One region of the Streptomyces sp. AK010 genome, then DNA from elsewhere that is predicted to be linked to it. Evidence: riboswitches for the same ligand, from Rfam matches in the RefSeq annotation. Region 1 holds a riboswitch; each other region holds the start of a gene.
The links. Region 1 has a riboswitch for thiamine pyrophosphate ahead of thiC (phosphomethylpyrimidine synthase ThiC). Riboswitches for the same ligand answer to the same signal wherever they lie in the genome.
Positions count from the first base shown of each region.

Region 2: another riboswitch for thiamine pyrophosphate. It lies ahead of thiO (glycine oxidase ThiO); the one in region 1 lies ahead of thiC (phosphomethylpyrimidine synthase ThiC).
Region 3: another riboswitch for thiamine pyrophosphate. It lies ahead of HDC93_RS19385 (thiamine ABC transporter substrate binding subunit); the one in region 1 lies ahead of thiC (phosphomethylpyrimidine synthase ThiC).

Region 1 covers NZ_JACHCX010000003.1:239,722-241,914, reverse strand. Annotated here, with positions in the region: gene HDC93_RS07315 (YibE/F family protein) at 1-1,052, opposite strand, end outside; TPP riboswitch at 1,125-1,314, shown strand; gene thiC (phosphomethylpyrimidine synthase ThiC) at 1,307-2,193, shown strand, end outside.
Region 2 covers NZ_JACHCX010000005.1:396,344-398,536, reverse strand. Annotated here, with positions in the region: gene HDC93_RS12950 (thiazole synthase) at 1-19, opposite strand, end outside; gene thiS (sulfur carrier protein ThiS) at 22-222, opposite strand; gene thiO (glycine oxidase ThiO) at 219-1,397, opposite strand; TPP riboswitch at 1,395-1,506, opposite strand; gene HDC93_RS12935 (hypothetical protein) at 1,559-1,909, shown strand; gene HDC93_RS12930 (NAD(P)/FAD-dependent oxidoreductase) at 1,942-2,193, shown strand, end outside.
Region 3 covers NZ_JACHCX010000009.1:203,808-206,000, reverse strand. Annotated here, with positions in the region: gene HDC93_RS19390 (iron ABC transporter permease) at 1-112, opposite strand, end outside; gene HDC93_RS19385 (thiamine ABC transporter substrate binding subunit) at 151-1,224, opposite strand; TPP riboswitch at 1,349-1,455, opposite strand; gene rlmN (23S rRNA (adenine(2503)-C(2))-methyltransferase RlmN) at 1,510-2,193, opposite strand, start outside.

The DNA.
Region 1 (2,193 bases):
ACCACGGCCACGACGAGCGGGTTCGAACCCTGCAGGATCGCGGGCAGGATGAAGAAGTTCAGCACCATGAAGCTGATGGCCAGCGCCACCAGGGCCATGACGCCCCGCAGCCGTCCGACGACCACGACGGCGATCGCGAAGATGCCGGCCAGCAGCCCCATGGGAAGACGGCGGTTGATGTCGGTGACCGAGTACTGCAGGTCCTTCGGCGCCGAGGGCTCGTAGGCGACCACGACTTCCTGGCCCTCTTGCAGCTGGCGGGACTGGTCGGGCTGGACGATCTCGGTGAACGTACGGCCCTTGTCGTCGCCGCTGTCGACCCGGATCGTCGCCCGCTTGCAGCTGCCCTTCTCCTGCTGCACCGCGGAGGAACCCTCGGCGGTGGAGGTGTCGCCGGTCGGCGGGACGCCCGAAGCGCCGGCTTCCTTGCAGCTCACCTCGACCACCTTGGTGACTGTGGCGTCCTGAGTCTGCCGGTCGAAGCCGACACCGGTGCGCTCGTGCGACGGAGCGCCGCCCGGCCACAGCACGGCGAGACCGACCAGGACCGCCGCAGCGAACGGGATCAGGATCGCCGCGATGACCTTGCGCAGATGCCGGGAGACGGGCGTGGCCGGACCGTGGTTGTGGCTGTGGGGGTGCCCGTGCCCGCCACCCGGGGCGGGACCGGGACCGGGTCCGTGCCCGTGTCCGTGTCCGTCGCCCCCGCCGTGACCGTGCCCGCCGCCTCCGCGGGGCCCTGAACCGGGCCCACCACCGGCTCCGTGGCCGGGCCCCTGAACACCGGCGGGACCGCCGGAGCCACCGTGGCCACCGGAAGGACCGGCACCCTGGCCTCCGCCGGAGCCCTGCCCGTACTCACCACCGGGGCCGGAACCGGCACCGAAACCCGCGTCACGCCCGTACCCGAGCCCGGGGCTCTGCCCTCTGCTCGGCCCGTACCCGGCCGGGGCGGCGAAATCATGGCCGTCACCACGGCCGTCGCCGTTTCCGGCGCCGGATCCGCGGGGCGGCTCGGGCGGTGGGTAGGAGGGACGCTGCGTCGTGGTCACCGCCCGATCATCGCAAGAACGACGGGGGCCCTCTGTTCACCGCGCCAGAATTGCCGCTAGCGTGGAGGCACCTTTTGTACACGCGGGAGCTCGGAGCACCGGGCTGAGAGGGCGCTGACCTCCGTCCCAGCGATGTTTCACATGAAACATCGCCGGACTCGAGTGATGTTTCACACGAAACGTCGCCGGACGGAAATCGCTGCGTCGACCGCCGAACCTGTTACCGGGTAATGCCGGCGTAGGGAGTAGGTCTCATGACCAGCAAGGACGCACGCACGCCTGCCTCCGTTCAGGACGAGAAGTCCGAGGAGGCCGGGAAGTCCATCGGCTGGCACAAGGCGTATGTCGAGGGCACCCGCCCCGACCTGCGCGTGCCGGTCCGTCAGGTGCACCTCACCAACGGCCAGTCGGTCACGCTGTACGACACGTCGGGCCCGTACACCGATCCGCTCGTCGACACCGACGTCCGCAGGGGCCTGTCGCCGCTGCGCGAGAACTGGATCATCGCCCGCGGCGACACCGAGGAGTACGCGGGTCGTCCCGTCCGTCCCGAGGACGACGGCATCAAGCACACCTCACCCCGGGGCGGCCTCCGCAACCTGGACGCGGTCTTCCCCGGCCGGCCGCGCCAGCCGCGTCGCGGCAGGACCGGGCAGGCGGTCACGCAACTCGCGTACGCCCGCCGCGGCGAGATCACGCCCGAGATGGAGTACGTCGCCATCCGGGAGCACGTGGCGCCGGAGGTCGTGCGGGACGAGATCGCAGCGGGCCGGGCCGTGCTGCCGGCCAACGTCAACCACCCGGAGATCGAGCCGATGATCATCGGCAAGCGGTTCCTGGTGAAGGTCAACGCCAACATCGGCAACTCGGCGGTGACGTCCTCCATCGAGGAGGAGGTCGAGAAGATGACCTGGGCGACCCGCTGGGGCGCCGACACAGTCATGGACCTGTCCACCGGCCGCAACATCCACACCACGCGCGAGTGGGTGCTGCGCAACTCGCCCGTCCCCATCGGCACCGTGCCGCTCTACCAGGCCCTGGAGAAGGTCGACGGCCGGGCGGAGGAGCTGACCTGGGAGATCTACAAGGACACGGTCATCGAACAGGCCGAGCAGGGCGTGGATTACATGACGGTCCACGC
Region 2 (2,193 bases), on a different contig from region 1:
CGAACGGATCGTCGGCCATGGTCAGCCTCCCTGGACGGCGGTGAGGACTTCCACGCGGTCTCCCTCGGCCAGGGGCGTGGCGGGCCACCGCGTGCGCGGGACGACGGTTTCGTTGAGGGCGGCGGCCACGCCCGAGGGCGAGGCGGTGAGCGACCTCACGACGGTGTCGAGAGCCGTGCCGGGCAGGACGTCCCGGGGCTCGCCGTTGACGGAGATGTTCATGCGGGCTGCTCCGAGAGTGCGGTGGCGGGACTGAAGCGCTTCGGGGTGAAGGGGCGTGCCTCCTCGGGGAGTTCGCCCGTCGCCAGGACGTGCGCCATGGCGTCGCCGGTCACCGGCGTGAGCAGGACGCCGTTGCGGTAGTGGCCGGTGGCCAGCAGCAGCCCCTCCAGACCGGTCGGGCCCAGCAGCGGCGCGTTGTCGGGGGAGCCGGGCCGCAGACCGGCCCGGGTCTCGGTGAGCGGCAGCTCGGTGATGCCCGGGACCAGCTCGTGCGCGTCCCGCAGCAGCTCGTACACGCCGCCCGCGGTCACGGTCGTGTCCCAGCCCAGCTCCTCGCTGGTCGCCCCGACGACGAGCTCGCCGCTCGCGCGCGGCACCAGGTAGACGTGGCTGCCGCGCACCATCGCGCGCACGGTCCGGCTCAGGAACGGCCCGTGCCGCTGCGGCATGGTCAGCCGCAGGACCTGCCCCTTCACCGGTCGCACGGGAGGCAGCACGTCCTGCGGGACTCCCGCGAGCCGCCCGCTGAGGCTGCCCCCGGCGAGCACCACCTGCCCGGCGGCCACCTCGGTCCCGTCGGCCAGGACGACACCCGTGGCCCGGTCCCGGACGACGGTCAGCCGCTCCGCCCATGCCCGGTGGACCACCACGCCCGCCCGCTCGCCCGCGGCGACCAGCGCCCCGGCCAGCCGTCGCGGGTCGATCTGGTGATCGCCGTCGACCCGCAGCCCGCCGCGCACACCCGGCGCGAGCATCGGCTCCAGGCGCCGGCACTCGCGCCCCGACAGCCACTGCGACTCCAGCCCCGACTGCTGCTGCAGGGCGTGCAGTTCGCGCAGGTGGGCCCGGTCGTCGGCGTCCAGGGCCACGGCGAGCGTGCCGCAGCGGCGATAGCCGAGGTCCTGGCCGGTCAGCTCGGTGAGCTCGGCGGCGAAGTCCGGGTAGCGGCGGGCCGAGGCGAGGTTCAGGCCGAGCAGGGTCTGCTCGCCGTAGTGCAGTTCCGTGACGGCGGCCAGCATGCCGGCCGCGACCTGTGCGGCTCCGCCGCCGGGCTCGGGGTCCACGAGGGCGGTGGTGAACCCGCGTTGCGCGGACCGCCAGGCCGTGACCAGGCCGATGATCCCGCCCCCGATGACCAAAACATCTGATGGTGTGGACGTGGACGTAGGCGACATGGGCGTCCAGCCCCTCCCTTCGCCGGCATGACCCGGATCAGGTTCGTACGGTCGGAGGCCGCCAGCCTCCCTCTCAGCCCGGTGCGTCCGGGCTCCCGCGAGTGCTTTACGTTGGCCACCCTAGCCCGATGCCGTAGCCCGCAGTAAGGGAGCCTCCGTCCATGGCCCGATCCCTCGACGGTCTCGTCCTCGCCCCGGTCGCCGACCAGGCACCTGGTCAGGTGGGCACCCGCACCCGGTTCACGTACCACGAGCGGCAGGGCGAGATCTGGGCCGAGTACACGGGCGGCGACGTCGTACGCGGGCATCTCGTGGGTACCCGGAAGGGTGACCGGCTGGACTTCCGGTACGTCCAGCTCAAGCGGGACGGCACCACCTCCTCGGGGCACTGCGTCTCGACGGTCGTGGAGCTGCCCGACGGGCGGGTGCGGCTGGAGGAGACCTGGGAGTGGGAGTCCCAGCGGGGCGAGGGCACGAGCGTTGTGGAGCAGGTCACGGCGCATGAGCACTGACTGACAATGCGTCAGGTGTCTATGGTGATCAGGTGAGCGAGCAGACGCAGCAACCAGGTTCGTCCGCGCCGCGGCGCGTCGTCGTGGCGGGCGCGGGCATGGCCGGGGTGCAGACCGCCGTCGCCCTGCGCGAGCAGGGATTCGCCGGGGACGTGATCCTGATCGGCGCAGAGCCCCACCAGCCCTACGACCGGCCCCCGTTGTCCAAGGCCGTCCTGCTCGGCAAGTCCGAGGGCTCCGCCTTCGACGTCGACTTCGAAGCCCTCGGCATCGAACTGCGGCTG
Region 3 (2,193 bases), on a different contig from region 1:
CCTCCCCGATCCGCCCGAGGTGCCAGGTCCCGTCGGCCTTCAGGCCGCGCGCGACGATCGCGGCGACGGGGTAGGCGAAGAAGACCGCGAAGAACGCGACGGGCGCGGCCAGCAGGCCGAACCGCGCCGCCACGCCCCGCCGCCGGGCGGCTACTTCAGTACGAGTGAGGTCCACGACTTGACCCACTGGTCACGGTGGTCGGCGATCTTCGCCGGGGCCATGGTCTCCGGGTCCTTCGCCTGCGGCCCGTACTTCACGAACTCCGGCGGCACCTGGGCACCCTCGGTCACCGGGTACACGAACATGTTGAGCGGCATGTCCTCCTGGAACCTCTTGCTGATGAGGAAGTCGAGGAGGGCCTTGCCGCCCTTGGAGTTCTTGGCGTTGCCGAGCAGCCCCGCGTACTCGACCTGCCGGAAGCAGGTGCCCTCGGCGACGCCGGTCGGTGCCGCGCTCGGCTTCGGGTCGGCGAAGACGACCTCGGCGGGCGGCGAGGAGGCGTACGACACGACGAGCGGCCGGTCGCCCTTGGCCTTCTTGCCGCCGGCCGAGCCGGAGAACTCCTCGTTGTAGGCCTGCTCCCAGCCGTCGACGACCTTCACACCGTTGGCCTTGAGCTTCTTCCAGTAGCCCTCCCAGCCTCCCCCGCTCTCGGCTGCGCTCGAGCGGGAGGTGTCCCCATCGCCGTACCGGGCGGCGGTGCCGAGCAGGAAGCCGAGGCCGGGCGAGGAGGCGGAGGCGTTCTCGGTCACCAGCAGGTTCTTGTACTGGGGCTTGACCAGGTCGTCGAAGCTCTTCGGCGGCTTCAGATCGTGGTCGGCGAAGTACTTCTTGTCGTAGTTGACGCAGATGTCGCCGGTGTCGATGGGCGTGACCCGGTGCTCGTCCTGGTCGACGCGGTACTCGGCCTTGATCGTGTCGGAGCCCTTCGGCTCGTACGACTGGAACAGCCCGTTGTCGAGCGCCCGCGAGAGCAGCGTGTTGTCGACGCCGAAGAAGACGTCGCCCTGCGGGTTGTCCTTGGTCAGGATGGCCTTGTTCACGGCCTGCCCGGCGTCGCCGTCCTTCAGGACGGCGACCTTGTAGCCGGACTGCTTCTCGAAGGCCGCGATGACGTCCTTGGACACGGCCCACGAGTCGTGGCTGACGAGCGTCACGGTCTTGGAGTCGCCGGACCCCTGACCACCGCCGGACGATCCGCACGCGGCGAGCGTGCCGGCCATGCCGAGCCCGACGACAACAGCCGTCAGCCGCTTCTTCTTGGTGCTCACTGGATTCCTCCTGGAGTGACCAGGAGAAGACGCGGCCCTGCCCGGGACTTCCGTGGTCCCGGGCAGGGCGCAACAGCTCGAGTGGTGACCGATCTCCCTACCCAGAATGACCTGGGCCAGGTTCGGAGGGTCTGCGGCCGTGTGCCGCACTCTCAGCGCTGTGGCGCTCCCCTGTCGGAATATGCAGGTGTGGATGGTGCAGGTGTCGCATATGCAGATGTGCTTACGACAGTCAGACTACCGTTCGGTGGCCGCGAGCTGACCACACGCCCCGTCGATCTCCTGACCACGGGTGTCCCGGATCGTCACCGGCACACCATGGGCGGCGATGGCCTCCACGAACGCCTTCTCGTCCTCGGGCCGGGAGGCGGTCCACTTCGACCCGGGCGTCGGGTTCAGCGGGATGAGGTTCACGTGCACGGGCCTGCCCTTGAGCATCCGGCCGAGCCGGTCACCACGCCAGGCCTGGTCGTTGATGTCCCGGATCAGCGCGTACTCGATGGACAGCCGCCGCCCGGACTTCGCGCTGTACTCGAAGCCGGCGTCCAGCACCTCGCGGACCTTCCAGCGCGTGTTCACCGGCACGAGGGTGTCGCGCAGCTCGTCGTCGGGCGCGTGCAGCGAGATCGCGAGGCGGCATTTGAAGCCCTCGTCGGAGAACCGGTGGATGGCCGGGACGAGCCCGACCGTCGAAACGGTGATGCCGCGCTGCGAGAGGCCCACACCGTCGGGCTCGGGGTCGGTGAGCCGCCGGATGGCGCCGGCGACCCGGTTGTAGTTGGCGAGCGGCTCGCCCATGCCCATGAAGACGATGTTGCTGAGCCGCGCCGGACCCCCGGGCACTTCCCCGTCTCGCAGCGCCCGCATGCCGTCCACGATCTGGTGCACGATCTCGGCGGTGGACAGGTTCCGGTCCAACCC